2 linked regions of the Rhodoligotrophos defluvii genome follow. The protein of the gene in region 2 binds, or shares a complex with, the protein of the main gene of each other region. Links are inferred from orthologs where the notes say so. Each region holds a gene or a part of one and is shown on either strand. Other genes may lie near its edges. The genes, in order: E4P09_RS19860 and dnaN.

Evidence for each region.
Region 1: the proteins of dnaN (region 2) and E4P09_RS19860 are in contact, whole or in part, in a solved structure (PDB 1OK7), measured with the Escherichia coli proteins. The link is inferred for Rhodoligotrophos defluvii from one-to-one orthologs.

The regions. Positions count from the first base shown.
Region 1 is NZ_SZZM01000005.1:159,958-164,877, forward strand. The notes cover bases 1,979-4,920. They hold E4P09_RS19860 (DNA polymerase IV), read right to left. Parts: upstream 4,128-4,920; coding sequence 2,829-4,127; downstream 1,979-2,828. Other genes in these bases: E4P09_RS19855 (cell envelope integrity EipB family protein), read left to right, coding at 1,979-2,743; E4P09_RS19865 (ROK family protein), read right to left, coding at 4,215-4,920. Also shown: E4P09_RS19840 (glycerophosphodiester phosphodiesterase family protein), read right to left, coding at 1-304; E4P09_RS19845 (RidA family protein), read right to left, coding at 309-773; E4P09_RS19850 (2-hydroxyacid dehydrogenase), read right to left, coding at 790-1,797; more of E4P09_RS19855, read left to right, coding at 1,895-1,978. UniProt on the Escherichia coli protein: Poorly processive, error-prone DNA polymerase involved in translesion repair and untargeted mutagenesis. Copies undamaged DNA at stalled replication forks, which arise in vivo from mismatched or misaligned primer ends.
Region 2 is NZ_SZZM01000001.1:923,968-940,220, forward strand. Bases 1-2,788 are described here. They hold dnaN (DNA polymerase III subunit beta), read left to right. Parts: upstream 1-729; coding sequence 730-1,848; downstream 1,849-2,788. Other genes in these bases: dnaA (chromosomal replication initiator protein DnaA), read left to right, coding at 1-544; recF (DNA replication/repair protein RecF), read left to right, coding at 1,993-2,788. In the rest of the region: more of recF, read left to right, coding at 2,789-3,195; gyrB (DNA topoisomerase (ATP-hydrolyzing) subunit B), read left to right, coding at 3,212-5,641; E4P09_RS04465 (YbaK/EbsC family protein), read right to left, coding at 5,657-6,124; E4P09_RS04470 (hypothetical protein), read left to right, coding at 6,490-6,732; dapB (4-hydroxy-tetrahydrodipicolinate reductase), read left to right, coding at 6,901-7,704; E4P09_RS04480 (2,3-bisphosphoglycerate-dependent phosphoglycerate mutase), read left to right, coding at 7,718-8,338; E4P09_RS04485 (methylated-DNA--[protein]-cysteine S-methyltransferase), read right to left, coding at 8,413-9,054; E4P09_RS04490 (DUF2244 domain-containing protein), read right to left, coding at 9,142-9,663; nth (endonuclease III), read left to right, coding at 9,750-10,469; E4P09_RS04500 (sulfate transporter family protein), read right to left, coding at 10,447-11,112; E4P09_RS04505 (adenosine kinase), read left to right, coding at 11,209-12,207; E4P09_RS04510 (chloride channel protein), read right to left, coding at 12,236-14,053; E4P09_RS04515 (hypothetical protein), read right to left, coding at 14,192-14,743; E4P09_RS04520 (transporter substrate-binding domain-containing protein), read right to left, coding at 14,959-16,002; E4P09_RS04525 (glycosyltransferase family 2 protein), read left to right, coding at 16,147-16,253. UniProt on the Escherichia coli protein: Confers DNA tethering and processivity to DNA polymerases and other proteins. Acts as a clamp, forming a ring around DNA (a reaction catalyzed by the clamp-loading complex) which diffuses in an ATP-independent manner freely and bidirectionally along dsDNA.

The sequences.
Region 1 (4,920 bases), on a different replicon or contig from region 2:
CGAGGGTCTGGATGCGGTCCTCGGAGCCGGTGATCGCGAGCTTCTTCAGCTCTTGGAGCGTATGGGCCACGACCGCGCCGCGGCCATTGGTCAGCCGGTCGAGCGTGGCGTCGTGGAAGACGATGGCCTCGCCGTCGCCGGTGCGCTGCAGGTCGACCTCGATGCCATAGCCATTGGCGATGGCGGCCGCCACCGCCGAGGCCGTGTTCTCGATGACGCCGGAGGCGCGGTCATGCAGCCCCCGATGGGCGACGGGGCGCGCCACCAGCCACGACAGATGCTGCGCCCCGGCCGACCCGCGCATGGGCTTACGCGATCTCGAACACCGCGTCGATTTCAACGGCGGTATTGGCGGGCAGCGAGCCGGCGCCGAGCGCGAAGCGCGCGTGCCGGCCCTTGTCGCCCAGGACCTCCACCATCAGATCGGAAGCCCCATTGATCACCTTGGGATGGTCGGTGAATTCGGGCACCGCATTCACGAAGCCGCCGAGCTTCACGCAGCGCTTCACGCGGTCGAGATTGCCGCCGCAGGCCGCCTTCACCTGGGCGAGGATGTTAATGGCGCACCAGCGCGCCGCTTCCGCGCCCTGCTCCAAGGTAAGCTCGCGGCCCACCTTGCCGATATAGTCGAGCTTGCCGTTCTTGAACGGCACTTGGCCGGACACGAACACGAGATTGCCGGTGATGACATAGCCCACGTAATTGGCCACGGGTGCGGCCGGTTCGGGCAGTGTGATGCCGAGCTGCTGAAGTTTGGCGTCGATCTGACCCATGATGATGCAATCTCCGTTACGCTAGGGGTTGAGGACTTGGCACGGGCGGGCCGACCAGGAGGTCCCTGGGCTGCTCGCCCTTGAAGAAGGCGTCGAGATTATCAACCGCACGATGGCCCATGGCGTTGCGCGTTTCGAGGGTGGCGCTGCCCAGATGCGGCAACAGGAACACGTTCTCAAGATCGCGGTACCGGGGGTCGATATCGGGCTCGCCCTTGAATACATCGAGGCCGGCGCCGGCGAGCTTGCCGCTCTCGAGCGCTGCGATCAACGCATCATCGTCGATGATCTCCCCCCGGGCGGTGTTCACGATGATGGCCTTTTCCGGCAGCAGGCCGATGCGGCGCCGATCGATCGCACCGCGCGTTTCAGGGGTTGAGGCGCAGTTCACCGACAGGAAATCGCAATGGGGCAGCATGTCATCGAGAACAGCGTGGAAATGGTAGCCATGCTCACGGTCGGAAGTAAGCCGCGTGCGACTGTGATAGTGGATCTCCATGTCGAAGGCGCGGGCACGCTTGGCCACCGCCTGGCCGATCCGCCCCATGCCAAAAATACCCAGCCGCTTGCCCGTGACTTGGATGCCCAGCGGCTTGGTGGGTGCCCAGCGCGCCCAGCGCCGCTCGCGCACCATGCGCTCGCCCCAATAGGCGCCGCGGGCGGCACCCAGCATCAGCAGCATGGCGATGTCAGCGGTGGCATCCGTCAGCACGTCCGGCGTATTGGTCACCACGATGGCGCGGCGCTGGGCGGCGGCGATGTCGATGTGATCATAGCCCACCGAGAAGGTGGCGATGATGCGGATCGTTCCCGGCAGGGCCTCAATCACCTCGGCCGTGAGCTTGTCCACGGGCGTGACCAGCAGGCCGTCGCATTCCGCCGCACCCGCGATAAGGCCCTCGGCGTCATAGCTCACGTCCTCCGGGGTGAACCGGGCGTCATAATGGGTGGCGAGCCTTGCTTCCACCTCGGCCGGGAGCTTTTGTGATATGAAAACTTTCGCAAGTGGCGATCGCGCGGCCATTGCAGTCTTGCCTCAATTCTGGAAGAGCATAGTGAGGAGGCCAGATCCGGCGGAAGTCGACGGCGCCATTGGACGCGGTATGCAAGGATTGTCAACGATGCGTTCAGCTGCAACCAGAATAAGCCTACTGATCCTGCTGGCACTGACAGGCGACGCTTCGGCATCGCCCGCGGCGGTCCCGCAGCTTGCGGCTCACCGGGCAGTCTACAGCCTTTCTCTGGCTCATGCCGAAACCAAGGCCGGCCTCAACGATGTGCAAGGCAAGCTCGTGCTGGAGGTTGCCGGGTCCGCCTGCGAGGGCTGGACATCGAACATGCGGGTGGTCAATCGGCTCGACTCCCGTACCGGCAAGGTCAGCCTGCTCGACACCCGTTCGAGCTCGTGGGAGTCGGGCCCCGGGGACAGTATGGAATTCACCACCCAGCGCTTCGTCAACGGAGAGCAGGAACTCGATCTGCGAGGCCGCGCCGAACATGGCGAGAACGGCGGTGTCGTGAGGCTGGAGCTGCCGCAGCCCTCCGAGACCGAGCTTCCCGCCGGCACCGTTTTCCCGGTGGAGCACACCCGGCGGATCCTTGCGGCCGCCCTGAACGGGAACAAGCGCGACTCGACCATGGTCTATGATGGCAACGAGGACCAGCAGGTGCTGACCGCCATCACCTTCATCGGCAATCGCAACGCGCCGAACACGGTGGAGGTCAAGACCGAGGCCAAGGGCGCGGCGGAGCTACCCAAGCTCGCCTCCTGGCCGGTGACCATCGGCTACTTCAAGAATACGCCCGACCCGGATGCGGACGGCGAGCAGATGCCGGAGCACCAGGTGAGCTTCACCATGTTCGAGAACTCGGTCGCCACCGACCTGATCCTCGACTATGGCGACTTCACCCTGAAGGGCGACCTCATCCAGCTCGATTTTCTCCCGCAGGACGGCTGCCCCACCCGTTGACCGGGTTTAGAGCATGATCCCGAAAAGTGGATACCGGTTTTCGGAAAAGATCATGCTCAAGCAAAGGGTCTAGCGGATCGCCGCCTCATGGGCGCTTGGCGGCTCTGAGCGCAAGTCCTTTGTTGACGGCGGCAGCGCCGAACTTGGCCCGCAGCTTGTCCAAGGCGCGCTCCGCCTCCGCCTGTCGGGTAGCGGCCGGATCCAGCGCCCTCACCGGGTCGGCTTCGGAACCGGGGGTGAGGTCTGAGATGCCGACGCCCAGCAGCCGGAAGGCCGGACCCGCAGCCGCCTGCTTGAGCAGTGGCCGCGCCGCCTGAAAGATGCGGATCGCGAGCTGGGTCGGCTCGGAGAGCCGGGCATTGCGGGTGCGGATCTTGAAATCGGTCGTCTTGAGCTTGAGCACCACGGTGCGGCCGCCGAGATCGGATGCCTTCGCCCGTTGCGAGACCCGCTCGCACATCCGCCACAGGATCGGCTCCAGCGCCGCGAAATCCGCGATGTCCTCGTTGAACGTGGTTTCGCTGCTCACGCTCTTGACCTCGCCCCGCGGCTCCACCACCCGGTTGTCCTGCCCGCGCGCCAGGTGATAAAGCCGGCTGCCAATGCTGCCATAGCGCCGCATGAGCTCGGAAAGCTCCATGGTCTGCAGCCGGCCGATGCTGCGGATCCCGTCCTTGGCGAGCCGCGCCTGCATCGCCTTGCCAACGCCCCAGATCAGGCTCACGGGCTTTTCCGCGAGGAAGCTCATGGTCTCGGTCCGGCCGATGACGGAGAAGCCGCGTGGCTTGTCGAGGTCGGAGGCCACCTTGGCCAGGAACTTATTATGCGAGAGACCGATGGACACGGTGATGCCGAGTTCGTCCTCGATGCGCCGCGCAAGCCGTGCCAGGGCCACGGCCGGGCTGTGGCCGTGCAGCCGTGCGGTGCCGCTGAGATCGAGGAAAGCCTCGTCGATCGACAGGGGCTGCACCAAGGGGGTGAGCGCCTGCATGAAACCGCGGACCGCCCGGCCCACCTCGACATATTTCTGCATGTTGGGGCGAATCACCACCGCGTCCGGGCACAGCCTGAGCGCCTTGAACATGGGCATGGCCGAGTGAACCCCGGAAATCCGCGCGATATAGCAGGCGGTGGACACCACCCCGCGCCTGCCGCCGCCCACGATGACCGGCTTGTCGCGCAAGGAGGGGTCATCGCGCTTCTCGATGGCCGCATAGAAGGCGTCGCAATCGATATGGGCAATGGCGAGCCCATGCAGCTCCGGATGGTGCAGGACTCGCGGGCTGCCGCACGCCCGGCAACGCCGATCCTGCGCCGGCACGCCGCTGAAACAGTCGCGGCAAAGGCCTGCCGCGCCGCCCCGCCTTTCCATCAGCCCAGCCATGGAAGCTACCGACCTTCGCCTGCCCGGTCATGATTCTAGGCTGCCGGCGGCAGTACGGCAATCGCCGCCGATGAGGGCGGTGATCCGTCAGCTATCCCACAGCCGCGCCGCACCTCTGCCGCCGCTGTCGGCGCCATGCCGGGGCGGCAGGATCAGCACATCGCCGTAGTCCGAGAACAGGTGCGGCGTGACCGCCCGCGGGACCATCGCATAGATCTCCTCGATCTCCGACAGGCCGCCGCCCAGCACGATTAGATCGGGATCGAGCATGTCGGTCACGACAGCGAGGGCGCGGGCGAGCCGGTCGCAATAGCGCGCGAGGCTGGCCTGTGCGGCGGGCTCACCCCGCCTGGCCGCGACGACGATGGCGCGCGCGTCCGATCGTTGGCCGGTGACCCGCTCATGATCGGCTGCAAAGCCAGGCCCGGAGAGCCAGGTCTCCAGGCAGCCGCGCCGGCCGCACCAGCATTCGGGACCGGGAAATTCGTCGGCCTTTGGCCAGGGCAGGGGCGTATGGCCCCATTCCCCGGCGATGCCATGGCGGCCCTCCAGGATGCTGCCGTCGACCACGACCCCCGCGCCGCATCCGGTGCCGATGATGACGCCGAACACGCAGCGGAAGCCCTGTCCCGCGCCGTCTGCGGCTTCCGACAGGGCAAAGCAGTTGGCGTCATTGGCGAAGCGGATTTCCCGGGCAAGGATACGGCAGAGATCGGCGCCGAAAGGCCGGTCATTGAGCCAGGTCGAATTGGCGTTGCGCACCCGGCCAGTACGCGGGGAGAGCGAGCCCGGC
Region 2 (16,253 bases):
TCAACCACCCGAGCTCGAGCTGAGGCGTCGCATTCTGCACGCGCGGCTCATCGAGGCGATCAGGCGGGATCCGTCCGTGGCCGTGCCCGACGACGTGGTCGAGTTCATCGCCAACCGGGTCAATGGCGGTGGGCGCGAGCTCGAAGGGGCGCTGATCCGGGTGATCGCCCATCAGCAGCTGGTTCAGGCGCCCATGTCGGTCGATCTTGCTGCGTCCGCTTTGCGCGATCTGGTGCAGAGCGCGGAAGTGCAGCGGATCAAGATCGACGACATCATGCGGGTGGTCGGCCGCCACTACAACGTTGCCAAGGTGGACCTTCTGTCGCCGCGGCGCGCCCGTTCGATCGTGCGCCCGCGCCAGGTCGGCATGTATCTGGCGAAACGTCTCACCTCGCGTTCGTTGCCGGAAATCGGCCGGCGGTTCGGTGGGCGTGATCACTCCACCGTTCTCCATGCCGTTCGCAAGGTCGAGGAGCTGCTGCAGAAGGATGAGCAGCTGCAGCGCGAGATCGTGCTGCTCACCAAGCTTCTGGAGCAGCCCTGAGCCCGAATGATGCGCAGCGCCCCGGGGCTTGTGATCGCTGCCAATCCGGGGCACATTCCCATGAGAGACACGCCATCCTGCCATGCACGTGCGGAATATCGCGCTGCGGAAGGAACCCGCATCGGCGCGGACCGGGCGGCACGGCGGCATTGCGGAATGGGCAAGAGAGGAGCTGAGTTGCGGCCATGAAGGTCACCATTGAGCGGGCGGCCTTTCTCAAGGCGCTGAACCACGTTCAGAGCGTGGTGGAGCGGCGCAACACCATACCGATTCTATCGAACGTGCTGATCCATGCCCACCAAGGCGAGATCCGCTTGAGCGCCACCGATCTCGATGTGGAAGTCATCGAAACCGTGGCGGCCGACGTGGCACAGGGCGGCGCGACCACCGCGCCCGCTCATATGATGCACGACATCGTGCGCAAGCTGCCGGAAGGCACGCAGCTCCAAATCGAGCAGGGGGCCGATACCGGTCGGGTGGCGATTTTCGCCGGTCGGTCGCGGTTTTCACTGCAGGCGCTGCCGGCGGAGGAGTTCCCCGATATCACCGCGGGAGAGTTCTCGAACAGCTTCACCGTCCAGGCGGCCGACCTCAAGACCATGATCGAGCGCACCCGCTTTGCGATCTCAACCGAGGAGACCCGCTATTATCTCAACGGCATTTACCTCCATGCCGTCCGGGCCGATGGCGGCGACAAGCTGCGGGCTGTGGCGACCGACGGTCATCGCCTCGCCCAGTTCGAGCTGCCCCTGCCCGCGGGCGCCGCTGGCATGCCGGGCGTCATCGTGCCGCGCAAGACCGTGCTCGAAGTGCACCGCTTGATCGAGGACCGGGACGCCACCATCGAGATTGCCCTGTCGCAATCCAAGGTCCGCTTCGGGTTCGATGGCATCGTGCTCACCTCCAAGCTGATCGACGGAACTTTCCCGGATTACGAACGGGTGATCCCCAAGCACAATGACAAGGTGATGGATGTAGACACCAAGCTGTTTGCGCAGGCCGTGGATCGGGTGTCGACCATCTCCAGCGAAAAGGGCCGGGCGGTGAAGCTGCACATCGGCAGTGGCAAGGTCGTGCTCACGGTGAACAATCCGGATAGCGGCTCGGCGGAGGAGGAGTTGGTCGCCGATTACGACGCGCCGGACCTCGATATCGGCTTCAATGCCCGTTATCTGCTTGACATAGCGGGCCAGTTGGAGGGCGATACCGCCCGTTTTCTGTTGGCGGACGCGGGCTCGCCGACCGTCATTCGCGACGTGGTGGACGACGCGGCGCTCTATGTGCTGATGCCGATGCGGGTGTGACCTGATAAAGTGCGCTCCAACCCTGCCGGAAGGCGCAGAAAAGCTTGCAGAATCGCTGTGGCGAGGCCATATAACGCTCGGGCACTGAGCTCGGCGGATTGAGGTATTTTCGTTCGCAGGATCCTGGTCATTGGAGCGCCGACGGTGGCAAAAAACCGCGCTCTGGCGCTGACAAGGCTCACACTGACCGATTTTCGGAATTATGCGCGTCTACGTCTGGATGTGGATGCGGGTCCCGTTGTGCTGACCGGCCCCAATGGAGCCGGGAAGACCAATCTCCTCGAGGCGCTGTCGGTGCTGTGCCCCGGGCGGGGGCTGCGCTCGGCGACTTATGCCGACATGGCGCGTCATGACGGTTCCGGCGGTTGGGCCATTGCCGCCGAGCTCAACGGCCCCCGCGCCGAGCTCCGCGTCGGCACCGCATGGGAAGGCCGGCGGGCCGAACCGGACGACGAAGACGCCTTGGAGATCTCGACCGCTCAGGGCCGGCAGGTGCGCATCGAGGGCACCAGCCATCGCGGTTCAGGCGCCCTTGCCTCGGTCATCCGCATGGTGTGGATCACACCAGCCATGGACAGGCTGTTCAACGGACCGGCTGGCGACCGCCGCCGTTTTCTCGACCGGCTGGTGCTCGGCATAGATCCAGACCATGGCAGCCGGGTGCAAGCCTTCGAGAAGCTGATGCGCGAGCGCAACCGGCTGCTCGAAGACATGCGCGAGGGCCAGCGGCGGGACGGGATCTGGCTCGACGGCATCGAAGCGGCCATGGCCGAGCATGCGGTGGCCATTGCCGCCGCACGGCGGGCAGCGGTGGATGCGCTGCAGCTCGCCTCCGCCCAGCAGCACGGCGAGGCACATATGGGCGGTTTCCCTTGGGGCATCTTCCTCATCGAGGGAGAGCTTGAAGCCGCCATTGCCGATTTGCCGGCGGTGGAGGTGGAAGAGCGCTATCGCAGGACCCTCGCCGATACGCGCCTACTGGATGCCGGTGCTGGCCGTTGCCTGCGCGGACCTCATCGCAGCGACCTCGTCGTGAAGCACGGGCCGAAATCGATGGAGGCCCGCCTTTGCTCCACCGGCGAGCAGAAGGCGCTTCTGATCGGCATTATCCTCGCCAATGCGCGGATGATCGCGGAAGGCTTCGAGGGCTATGCCCCCATCATGCTGCTGGATGAGGTGGCGGCGCACCTGGATGAGGAGCGGCGGCGTGGCCTGTTCGAATGCCTGCTGCGGCTTGGCGCCCAGGCTTGGATGACGGGAACGGACGAGACGTTGTTTGCCGCGCTGCGCGGCGCTGCGCAGTTCTTCAGCGCCCGCGACGGGGCGCTGTGCGAAGCGGTTGCTTGATGGATAGGACGTGTTGATGAACAAGGCCAGCGAGACCAACGGTCAAGGTGCGGATTACGGTGCGGAGTCCATCAAGGTGCTCCGCGGCCTGGATGCGGTGCGCAAGCGTCCGGGCATGTATATCGGCGACACCGACGACGGCTCGGGTCTGCACCACATGGTCTATGAGGTGGTGGACAACGCTATTGACGAGGCGCTGGCCGGCTACTGCGACCACGTGACGGTGACGCTCAATCCCGACGGCTCGGTGACGGTCACCGACAATGGCCGCGGCATCCCCACGGACATCCATTCCGAGGAAGGCGTGTCGGCGGCCGAAGTCATCATGACCCAGCTGCATGCCGGCGGCAAATTCGACCAGAATTCATACAAGGTGTCCGGCGGCCTGCACGGTGTTGGCGTCTCGGTGGTGAATGCTCTGTCGCAGTGGCTGAAACTGACCATCTGGCGCAACGGCTACGAGCACACCATGACGTTCGTGCATGGCGTGGCGCAGGCACCGCTCGCGATCACCGGCCCCTCCGACCGCACCGGAACCGAGGTATCGTTCCTGCCCAGCACCGAGACCTTCAGCATGGTCGAGTTCGACTATGCGACGCTGGAGCATCGCCTGCGCGAGCTTGCCTTCCTGAATTCTGGCGTGCGCATCACCCTGACCGACCGGCGCGGCATCGAGACCAAGGTCCAGGACATGCGCTATGACGGCGGCCTTGAAGCCTTCGTCCGCTATCTCGACCGCGCCAAGCAGCCGCTGTTCGGCGACCCCGTCATGGTCAAGGCCGATCGTGATGGCATCCAGGTAGAATGCGCCCTTTGGTGGAACGACAGCTATCACGAGAACACGCTGTGCTTCACCAACAACATCCCGCAGCGCGACGGCGGCACCCACCTGGCAGGCTTTCGCGCAGCGCTCACGCGCATCATCAACAACTACGCGTCCGAAAGCGGCCTCGCCAAGCGCGAGAAGGTGGCGCTCACGGGCGATGACGCGCGCGAGGGCCTGACCTGCGTGCTCTCGGTGAAGGTGCCCGACCCCAAGTTCTCGTCGCAAACCAAGGATAAGCTTGTTTCATCCGAGGTGCGGCCTGTGGTCGAGGGGGTCGTCAGCGAGCATCTCGGCACCTGGCTCGAGGAGCACCCCACTGAGGCCAAGCTGGTGGTGAACAAGATCGTCGAGGCCGCAGCGGCTCGTGAGGCGGCGCGCAAGGCGCGGGAGCTCACTCGCCGCAAGGGCGCGCTCGACGTTTCCAACCTGCCGGGCAAGCTGGCGGATTGCCAGGAGCGCGACCCCGCCAAGTCCGAGCTGTTCATCGTGGAGGGCGATTCCGCGGGCGGCTCTGCCAAACAGGGCCGCAACCGCGAGAACCAGGCCGTGCTGCCCTTGCGCGGCAAGATCCTCAACGTGGAGCGGGCACGCTTCGACAAGATGCTGTCGTCGGAGCAGATCGGGACGCTGATCACCGCGCTTGGCACCGGTATCGGTCGCGACGATTTCTCACTGGAGAAGCTGCGTTACCACAAGATCATCATCATGACCGACGCGGATGTGGACGGCGCCCATATCCGCACCCTGCTGCTCACCTTCTTCTATCGGCAGATGCCGGAGTTGATCGAGAAGGGTCACCTCTACATTGCCCAGCCGCCGCTGTTCAAAGTGAAGCGCGGTAATTCCGAGCAGTATCTCAAGGACGAGAAGGCGCTGGAGCAATACCTGATCGATGGCGGCATCGGCGACGCAGTGCTGATCCTCGCCAATGGCGACGAGCGCGCGGGCGAGGATCTGCGTCAGATCGTGAACGAGGCGCTGGAGATCCGCGCCATTCTCGACGGGCTGCATACCCGCTATCCCCGTTTCGTGGTCGAGCAGGCGGCGATCGCTGGCGCCTTGAACCCGGAAACGCTCTCAGACCCGGTGCGCGCCCGTGAAGCCGCGCAATATGTAGCACGCCGGCTCGGGCTCCTGTCGGAAGAGACGGAGCGCAACTGGGTAGGCGAGCCGACGCCGGACGGAGGCCTCGAATTCTCGCGCGAGATCCGGGGCGTGCGCGAAGTGCGGACCATTGACGGCAAGCTGATCTCCTCGGCCGATGCCCTGCGGCTCGACAAGAAGATGCCGCATCTGCAGGAGATCTATGCCAAGGCCGCGCGGCTGGTGCGCAAGGGTGAGGAGACCGCCATCCGCGGCCCCGTGCAGCTGCTCGACGCGGTCTTCGCGGCCGGGCGCAAGGGCATCACCCTGCAGCGCTACAAGGGGCTGGGCGAAATGAACCCGCAGCAACTGTGGGAAACGACGCTGGATTCGAACGCCCGCACGCTGCTGAAGGTGCAGGTACGCGAGTTGGACGAGGCCGACGACCTGTTCGCCAAACTCATGGGCGACCTGGTCGAGCCGCGACGGGAGTTCATTCGCGACAACGCTTTGCAGGTGGTCAATCTGGACGTTTGACGAGAGCCCGGGGTCTCAGCCGAGCTCCTGGCAGACATCCACCCACTGCGCACCAACCAGAGCGGCCATCCGCTCGGGTGCTATACGCAGGGCGCTGTGAGTGGAGCCGGCCGCCGGCACCACCTCGTCGAAGGCTTTCAGCGAAACGTCGCAATAGATCGGCAGTGGCGTCTTGAGCCCGAATGGCGAGACGCCGCCCACTGGGTGCCCCGTTATCTGCTCCACCTCTCCCGCATCGAGCATGCGCACCTTCCCGCCGAATGCCGCTTTGGCCTTGCGGTTGTCGAGGCGCGCGTCACCGCGGGTAACCACAAGCAGCACCTGATCGCCCACGCGGAGTGACAGGGTCTTGGCGATCTGCCCGGGAGTGACGCCGTGCCCCGCTGCTGCCAGCTCGACAGTTGCCGTGCTGACGTCGAGCTCCACAATTGAGATGTCGGGGGCGTGCTGAGCGAGAAAGGCGCGAACAGATTGTACGCTCATGGCTGGTGTGTTCGTGTGGCGATTGAGGTCCGGTACCGACGCATGCCGAGCCCGAAGGCAACCTATCGTCGCAGCTTGCGCACCGCAAGCCCGCTTGCCGGCCGAACCGCGTTGACCGGACGCAACCTGCCAACATCATTTAAATTTTGATATTTACACGAGCTACTATGGTGCCTGTTTCGATTGTTAATGTAAACACGGCCACATTTCCTCCCATTGTTGATGGCAATAACCGCCTAATTGTATGACGAGCCCAGCGGAATATAGACGCTGGAATCCACACAAGACTTAACACATCGCTTCATTCATTTCGGAGTGCCTGGCGCGGACGGCCTATGCCCTGCCGCCGGGCGGAGGAGATTTGCGTGGAAACCATGATCGAGCTTACACGGTCCGCCCTTGGACATGCCCGCAAGATGGGTTTGATGCCGCGGATCGCGGCGCTGCGACTTGGCGAATGGGTGGCGAAAGGTGACGTGCTGGAACTGTCCAGCGATGCCCGGTCGGACGAATTCATCGTCCGCGGGCGGCGCGTCTGGATCAATCCGGAAGGCGGACAAGCGCTGATTTTCCTGCTCGACTATCCCGCACACCCGGCGCTAAGGTGACGCCGCCTTGCCCGCCCTGGATTGTGGCGCGCAGGCCACCGATCAGTTGCCGGCCCATCGGATCAAGCCTGAAGCAGCACCGGCTTTTGGACAATCCGGTGCGTCAGCAAAGAACAGAGCGGCGGCGAACCTTGCCGCCGCTTGCGCCGAGGGATGATGATGACTGCGATGAGACTTGCCATCGCCGGAGCCGGCGGCCGCATGGGGCGCGCGCTCACACGGCTCGTACACGAGATGGAAGGCTGCGAGGTGGCCGGCGGCCTCGAGGCACCCGGCTCCCCGTTTGTGGGGGCCGACATGGGCCAGCTGGCTGGCCTGGGAGAGATCGGCGTCGCCGTGCAGGATGATCCCTTGCCGCTGTTTACCCATATCGACGGCGTGATAGACTTCACGACCCCCAGCGCGTCCTTGGGCCTGGCCGAGCTTGCCGCGCAAGCTCGTATTGTCCATGTGATCGGCACCACCGGCTTCAGTGCCGAAGATGACAGGAAGATCGCCGCGGCGGCCCGGCATGCGACCATCGTCAAGTCAGGCAATATGAGCCTGGGGGTTAACCTGCTGGCAGCCATGGTGCGAAAAGTGGCCGCCGCCCTCGACCAGAGCTTCGACATCGAGGTGGTCGAGATGCATCACCGCAACAAGGTGGATGCCCCGTCGGGAACGGCGCTGCTTCTGGGCGAGGCCGCCGCCGAAGGGCGCAACGTCAAGCTCAGCGACGCCGCCGTGAGGGTCCGCGACGGCCATACCGGCCCACGCCAGCGCGGCACCATCGGCTTTGCCACATTGCGTGGCGGCAGCGTTATCGGTGAGCATACCGTCATCTTCGCCGGCGATGGTGAACGGATTGAGCTCGGGCATCGGGCGGAGACGCGCGACGTCTTTGCCCGTGGCGCGGTCAAGGCGGCGCTTTGGGCCCGCGGCCGCAAGCCGGGACTTTATACGATGGTCGATGTGCTCGGCCTCAATGATTGAGTGAGGGCGTTTGATGGACAATCTACTGGTTCTCGTGCGACACGGGCAGAGCGAGTGGAATTTGAAGAATTTATTTACCGGCTGGGCCGATCCGGACCTCACGCCCCTGGGCGAGGAAGAGGCTGACAAGGCCGGCGAACGGCTCAAGGCGCTGGGATTGTCCTTCGATATTGCCTTCACCAGCGCGCTCACTCGAGCCCAGCATACGCTTTCCCGCATCCTGAAGGTGCTGGGCCAGGAGAACCTGCCGATCCAACGCGATCAGGCGCTGAATGAGCGCGATTACGGCGATCTCACCGGCCTCAACAAGGATGAGGCGCGCGCCCGCTGGGGCAAGGAGCAAGTCTTCCTGTGGCGTCGGTCCTATGACGTCCCGCCGCCGGGCGGTGAGAGCCTGAAGGATACGGCAGCGCGAGTCGTCCCCTATTTTCAGAACAACATCGTACCCCAGCTGAGGCAGGGCAAACGTGTGCTCGTCGTCGCCCACGGCAATTCCCTGCGTGCCCTCATCATGCATCTTGAGGATCTGCCGGGCGAGGAGATCGCCCTTCGCGAGCTCGCAACCGGCGCGCCGATCATCTACCGGCTCGATGGCGATATGAAGGTCAGCAGCCGCGAGGAACCGGTCGCCTGATCGCCTGCCCCGTCTGCGCCTTCCCTCGAGGGCCATACGGAACAGCTCGCGCAACCGATGGTCCGAAGGACGCCCTACCCTGCGCCTCCGGCCCGTGTAAGCTCGGCCTCCCAGCTGAGCATCGCGCGCTTGCGGTCGAGACCCCAATGATAGCCGCAGAGCCCGCCTCCTTTACCGATCACCCGATGGCAGGGCACCACGAAGGAGATGGGGTTGCGGCCGACCGCTGCGCCCACCGCGCGCGATGCGCTGGGCTTGCCGAGCGCCATGGCGATTGACGAGTAGTTGGTGGTCTCGCCGACGGGGATCTTGAGGAGCTCCTCCCAGACCTGCACGTGGAAAGCAGTGCCGATCAGCACCACGTTGAGCGGGTTTGTCTCCCGCCATTGCTCTGGATCGAACACCCGGCCGACATAGGTTTCGGTTGCGGACGAATCTTCGATGAACCGCGCCTGCGGCCATCGCCGCGTAATGTCGTTCAATGCAGCGTCGCGCCCATCTTCGTCAGTGAAGCCAAGGGCGGACAGTCCGCCACCGGTTGCGACGAATAAGCCCATCCCAAACGGCGTGGGGTGAAAGCCATAGCTCATCGTCAGCCCGGTGCCCCGCGCCCCATGGAGCGTGGGCGCCACGATATCATGCGTCACGAACAGGTCTCGCGGGCGATCCTGCTCGAATAGGGATCCGGTGCGGCTCAAGGCGTGAGCGGTGGGCATGGTCTGTCCTTCGACGAACTCAATGTGCGCTCACTCTGCGGGATGCAGACCAGCTTGGCTATCCGGAATTTGCGCCTCAAATGGGGCTCACGCCGGCTGAGGCACGGAGACCATGCCGCCCCGCAGCGCCGCCTTCAGGGCCCCGGCGAAATCGCGCCGTTCCTGCGGGGAGAGGAACGAGCCGATTTCAAGCCGCGCACCATGCGAGGTAAGATACAGTGGCCCACAGGTCTCCAGCACTTCGTTCTCGACCAGCTCGACCCGCACCCAATACGGGATGAACCGGAATTCTTTCGTCGGCTCTCTAGGAAACACCTTGCGTACGACAAGGGCGGTATCGGTAATATCGACCTGCTCATGCATGGTGCCGTCCTGGTAGTTGCGACGGAAAGCCCAATAGAGCAGCGCCACGTCCAGGCCGAAAAAACCGAAGACAGGCCAAGCACCCATGACCAGGAAGCCGGTGCCAACGACCGCGCTGACCCCGCCGAAGAACAGCATCAGCAACAGAAAGCCGCGCTGGCTGAGCGAGCGGTGGGGCGTGAGGATGGCCGAGAAGCGGATGGCTTCGCCTGGGGTGCTGCCCGTCTGTATTGCATGGTCGGACATGTCAATCTCGCTCGCCTGCCGCTCGGCCTGTTGACGGTGCATGGCTCCGCCCTTCATAAAGTGCGCCAGGCCGGTGGAGTGTTCCCTTGCGTTCTCCTCGCATCAAAACAAAGCGGCGTCTCGATGCGCACGACATCGAGGAAATTTTCGCCCGATTCGAGCGCCTTGCGCCGGAGCCGCGCGGCGAGCTCGATTATATCAATCATTTCACGCTGCTGGTTGCCGTTGTCTTGTCGGCCCAGGCGACTGATGCCGGCGTGAACAAGGCAACACGCCCCCTTTTCCAGGTCGCCGACACTCCGGAGAAGATGGTGGCGCTCGGGGAAGAAGGCCTCATTTCCTATATTAGGACGATCGGCCTTTACCGCAACAAGGCGAAGAATGTGATCGCCCTGTCGCGCATGCTGATCGATGAGCATGGCGGGAAGGTGCCCCGTGACCGGGAAGCCTTGGAACGGCTTCCGGGCGTTGGCCGCAAGACGGCCAATGTGGTCTTGAACACGGCCTTCGACGAGCCGACCATCGCGGTCGATACCCACCTGTTCCGGGTCGCCAACCGCACCGGCCTCGCGCCGGGTAAGACACCGCTCGATGTGGAACAGAAGCTCAATCGGGTCGTGCCCGAGCAATACAAGCGGCGAGCCCATCACTGGCTGATCCTGCACGGACGTTACATCTGCAAGGCACGCAAGCCCGAATGCCCCCGCTGCCCGATCAACGACATCTGCCTGTTTCCGGACAAGACCGGCCTTGGCGCTGCCCCCGCCGACGAGCCTGCCGCCGCTACAGGGAGCCTCGCTTCCTGATCTGCTTGTAGATATGCACCATGTAGGCGGTGGCGAATAGCGGCACGATGAGGTTGGCCAGCGGCACGAGCGCCAGCAGCGCCGGAATGAAGCCGGCCGCGAGCACTCTGTGGCTGTTCTCGCGACGGAGCAGGCGGGCCTCTTCCACCGGCATGTGCCGCATGGCGATCATCTCGAAGAACTCTCGGCCGAGCAGATAGGCGTTGGCGAGAAGCGCAGCCAGAACGCCTATCCCCAAGAACAAGGTCGGCAGCAGCAGCAGGTTGATCGCCAGCACCAGGAGCCCGAACTGGAGGGCCGTTATGATCGCTTTCGAGAGCGGCAGCTCCCGGCCGACCGGATCGTTCGGGTAATGCTTGCGCTCGACCATCTCCGCCACCCCATCGAGAAACAGGCCGGCAAACAGCGCCGTCACCGGCGCGATCAGCAAAATGGCGAGCGCAATCAGCCCGAGCCCGGCCACCACGGTGATGATCGTGTTGGCCCAGGCCCACGGCAGGAGCGTCAGGCTGTCCACCACGACCTCGATGACCACCCATAGCCCCACCAGCAGCAGGATGGTCAGGCCCAGCGATTTCCAGAGCACCTTCCTGAAGGGTGGCGAGAGAACGTCGGAAAGCGCCTTGAGCGCCGCACTGATCATGGATAGGTTTCCACCTGCCCGTAAACTGCCGGTGGGGTGACTTACTGCCTTCAGCCGATCGCGGCAAGCCATCCCGGCACACTCTCAGGATAGCCCATGACCTCGATGAAGCTCGACGTTCTCGGTATAGGCAATGCCATTGTGGATGTGCTTAGCCGGACGGATGACGAGTTTCTTGCAACTCACCAGCTCTCGAAAGGGGCTATGCGGCTGATCGACGAACCGACGGCCCATACTCTCTATGCAGATATGGGCCCCGGCACGGAGGTTTCGGGCGGGTCTGCCGCCAACACCATTGCTGGCGTTGCATCTTTCGGCGGGCGCGCCGCCTTCATAGGCAAGGTGCGCAACGACCAGCTGGGCGAAGTATTCGGTCATGACATCCGTGCCCACGGCGTGGAATATGCAACCTCCATGGCCACCTCGGGGGCTGCAACCGCGCGCTGCCTCATTCTGGTGACGCCCGATGGCGAACGCACCATGAACACCTTCCTCGGCGCCAGCATCGGGCTTGCGCCGGTCGATGTCGAGCCGCAGCTCGTCGAGCGCGCGGCTGTTACCTACCTCGAAGGCTATCTCTGGGATCCGGAGAACGCGAAGCAGGCCTTCGTCAAGGCCGCGGGCCTTGCACGGGCGGCGGGGAATAAGGTTGCCCTGAGCCTGTCCGATGCTTTCTGCGTGGAGCGTCACCGCGAGAGCTTCCGCGAATTGGTACACAGCCAGGTGGACATCCTCTTTGCGAACGAGGTGGAGATCATGTCGCTCTACCAGACCCCGAGCTTCGAGGAGGCGCTTGCCGCGGCCCGGCATGATTGCCCTCTCGTCGTGCTGACCCGGAGCGAAAAGGGCTGTGTCATCGCTGAAGGGGCAGCCGAGGCGGTGGCCGTCCCAGCGCATCCGGTAGAGCGGGTGGTGGACACGACTGGTGCCGGCGACCTCTTCGCGGCCGGCTTTCTCTATGGCTTTACCCGGGGCATGGCCCATGCCGCGTCAGCCACCCTCGGCACGCTGGCCGCAGCCGAGGTCATCAGCCATATCGGCGCTCGTCCGGAAGAGAACCTGGCCGACTTGGCCAAGCGGCTCCACGTCATCTGAGGATCGCGTCCCGCCCACCGCGGCGGATTTACGTATCGCCCGCCAAGTTGCGTCGAGCCTTTTCCAGCTCTTCCGTATAGCGCCGCAGGGTGTGCGCCTCGGTGAGCAGCCCCACGACCTTGCGGGTTGTGTTGCCGTCGATCACCGCAAGGGCTTCGCTCTCCGTCTCGTCGAAGCGCTGGGCGGCTTCCTTGATGTTCATCCAGGGCAGGAGAGCGGCATCCTTGTAGCGCAGTATGGAGGCTATGGGCTTCGCGGCCGCGCTCGCCTCATCGGCCCCGGCCAGTGTCTCGCTGTGGGCATCGGCAACCAGCACGATGCCGCTATAGCGCCCCTCTCCATCCACAGCCACCACCCTCTGGGTCGAGCCCAGCGGAAATTCCTGGCGAAACTGGGCAACCGGCATGCTGTCCGGTACGGTCCGCACGTCATGCCGCATGAGGCGGCGCACGGTCAGATCGAACATCCAGCCGATGTCGAGCGCGCTGCGAATCGCCTCGCCCCGCAGGTGAAACCGCCAGGTTGCAAAGGAATAGCCGAAAGTACGCCGCACCGTGAGCGACGATACGACGGCCGTGCACAGCACGCCGATGGTCAGGGGCAGGTTGTTGGTCATCTCGAGCGCAAGCAAGGTCATGGTCAATGGCCCGCCGACAATGGCCACGGCGAGCCCCGTCATGGCGATGACCGCGGCGATCTGCGGGTCCGGCGCCAGTTCTGGCGCGATCAGCACGAGAAGCGCCGTGTAGGCTTTGCCGAGAAGTGCCCCAAGAAACAGGGACGCGAAGAACAATCCGCCGCGGAACCCCGAACCAAGCGAGATCGCCGCTGCGATCGCCTTGAGCACCAGCAGGAACAGGATGGCCTGAAGCTCCGGCAGGTTGTCCTGCAGAATGATGGTGATGGCCCCGTGACCGGAAGCCAGTATGCGCGGGGTCAGCATGGCCAACCCACCGATCGCCAGTCCCCCGAGGGCGGGCCGCAACCACGATGGAATCCGGCTGGCCTTGAACAGGCTTTCAACGCCGGTCACCCCGCGCATGATCACGATGCCGGCACCGGCGCTGATCAGCCCCAGCACAACGAGATTGACGATCGCGGTCCGCCCGAGATCGACACTGGAGGCAAGGCTGGTGGCCATTTCGACCATGTGACCGGGCGGAAGCAGGAGCTGTGCGGTCACGACGCCGCAGATCGAAGCAAGGCCGATGGGCGCGAGGGACGCCAGCGTATAGGTGCCGATGATCAGTTCGAAAGCGTAGAAGGCGCCGGCCAACGGCGCGTTGAACGCAGCGCCGATCGCGCCGGCCGCGCCGCAGCCAACGAGGATGCGCAAATCGTTGCGCCGAAGCCGGAACGCCTCGCCCAGCTTCGAAGCTGCGCTTGCCCCGATCTGGGTATAGCCGGCTTCGAGGCCGACCGAAGCGCCGAAGCCGTTTGAAATCATGGTTTGCACGGCGATATAGGCGCTGTCGACGAACGACATCTTGCCGCCCCGCAATGCGTTGGCTTCGATCGGGTCGACCGGGCTGCCGGTCCGGTAGCGCCTATGGACTGAGGTAACCGCCACCAACAACAGGCCGCCAAGGGTGGGCATGAACATGAACCAGCTGGTGGGCAGGCTGTCGACGGCGCTGAGCCGTTGGCTCGAGCTGATGCCGAACAGCACTTCGTGCAGCCATTGCGTGATGAGCGACATCCAGACGACGAGCACGCCGGCGCACATGCCGGCGACGCAGCCGAGCACCGCAAGCCAAACCTCGCTGCGCCGAACCAGTGCACGCAGAGTGCTCGGGGCGAGTGCGAAACGATCGATGATCGGCAGGCCTTGCGCTTCGGTCGACATGAGGTGAATGGCTGGCAAGCAGTCGCAACGGCAGTTTGCCCTACCGTAACCGTGAAGCATGAAGCTTGTCGCGCCTCATCCTACCTACAGCACGATCCTGAAAGACACGCGCGACAGAACGGAACGGCAATGGGCGGATCAGGCCTCGCGCCTCAGCTGCTCCACCGCCTGCTCCAGCGAATCGAATCGCCGCCAGCCCGTTGCGGTCTGCACGTCGACAATGCCGTTGTCGTATTCGATGAAGTGGTGTCCTTCGATGTCACCCTCTTGGACCACCTGCGCAAATCCCCCACTCTCGTCGACGTCTTCGGTGCTGGGCTCGCTTTGTCGCGCCTTGCCGAGGAGAGATCCGCTGCTGCTGCCGACGCTCCGGGCGGAGCCGGCCAGCGGTTCAGAAGCCACGGGGGCCAACGGCGCCGTCGACAGGTCCTGCTCGTCCCGGTCGAAGTCGTGGATCAACCGGATGATCTTGGAGGCAGCGAACGCGATCGCGCCAAGCGTCATCAGGAGATAGCCCAGGAGGATGATCTGCTCGACCGTCGCCAGCCGCATGCCGTCGACCGTCGGGTTGGATGGCAGATAGGGCAGACCGCTGGCTGGCGCCGAAGCTTCCAGCCCGAACCCGGTCAGCAGCACGCCCCATCCGCCGAGGCTGATCAGCGCCCCAAGGACAAGCAAAGCGATTCCCATCCGCGAACTCCCTGTGATGGCTGTGTCGGCGTCTCGCCTCTCCTACAGCCTGTATGCCAATTACACCCTCCACCACAAGAGACGGTAGCATGTCCGATCCGCAACGAGAGCGCGGGGCCAACATTGCTCAGCCGATTTTCGTCCCGCGTTACAGGGCCGCATCATCCCGGTTGCCCCAGCCCCATAGGTGGTTTCTCGGGGCGAGTCATCCCGGTCTAATAGAGATTCGCCGGAAAGTATTTCCGAAGCAGCATGTCATAGGTGCCATTCGCCTTGAGCTGGTCCATGGCATATTCGAAGCCATTGCGCAGTGGCGTATCGCCACGCCTGACGGCGATGCCGGCACCCGTGCCGAAATAGCGGGCCTCCGTGAAGGCGCCGGGGGCCAGGCGGCAGCAATCCGCCGACGAGGCGCTCAGCGTCCAGAACATGAGCGTGGCGCCGTCCGCGAACACGGCGTCGACCTGGCCGGCACGGAGCGCCTCGAGCGCCTCGGAGTCTTTGGTGTAGAGCCGTACCACCGAGCGCGGAAAGAAGGCGGCCAGATAGGCCTCGTGCGCCGTGCCCCTGACCACGCCGATGCGTTTGCCAGGCAGCCCGTTGCCCTCCACCGTCTCGATCCCGGCGTCCTTGCGCACCGCGAATCGCGCCGGCAAGCGGAAATAGGGCTTGGTGAAATCCACGTTCCGCAAGGCGGCCGAGGTAATTCGCATGGATGCGATCAGTGCATCGCCCGTGCCATTCAGCAGGCTCGGCACCAACCGGTCCCAAGCAAGCCCGTTGACCGTGCACTTCACCCGCAGCACCAGGCACATGGCACGCGCCAGGTCCACGTTGAAACCGACGAGCGCGCCCGATTCGTCATGGTAGTTGAACGGCGGGTAGTCGTTGCCCACCAGGACCTTGATCGGCTCGCGGCTGGTCAGGTCCGGCCGGGTGAGGGCGGGGTTCAGGCGCCAGATCTGCGGGGCGATGGCACTTTCTGTTCCATCCGATGTTGGCGGCGCACCGCCCGGCTGCTCGGTCTGAGCAGTTGGCGGGCCTTGGTCCGGCGGCTCGGTCTGAGCAGTTGGCGGGCCTTGGTCCGGTGGCTCGGCCGGCCCCGCTGGTGCCGGTGCGGGCTCGGGCTCCGCAGGCGGGGTGGTCAACGCGGGCAGGCTGCCCCGCTCCACCTCCTCGCCCGGCAGCTGCGCCCAGGCATGCCACTCACCAGCCCAGGCGAGCAATATCAGCACCGCCAGCGCAAACTGTCGAACCACAGTGGATAACTCACCCATGAGCTTCATTTTTGCACAGCCTGGCTTTTGAGCGCCACCATTTCGTGATTTCATGCTGCCGGGGAGAGGTTCTGACCGGGGGGCGGAGCCATTACGGTCAATATCCGGCGGATGGGCGGAAGAGACATGGCGTCCAGCAGGGCGACATCTGTGGATGCCTTGCCTTGGCACACCGGCCTTGCGCACATTCACCCCGACCAACATCTCTCGGATCTCCTTCTGGCACGAGGCTG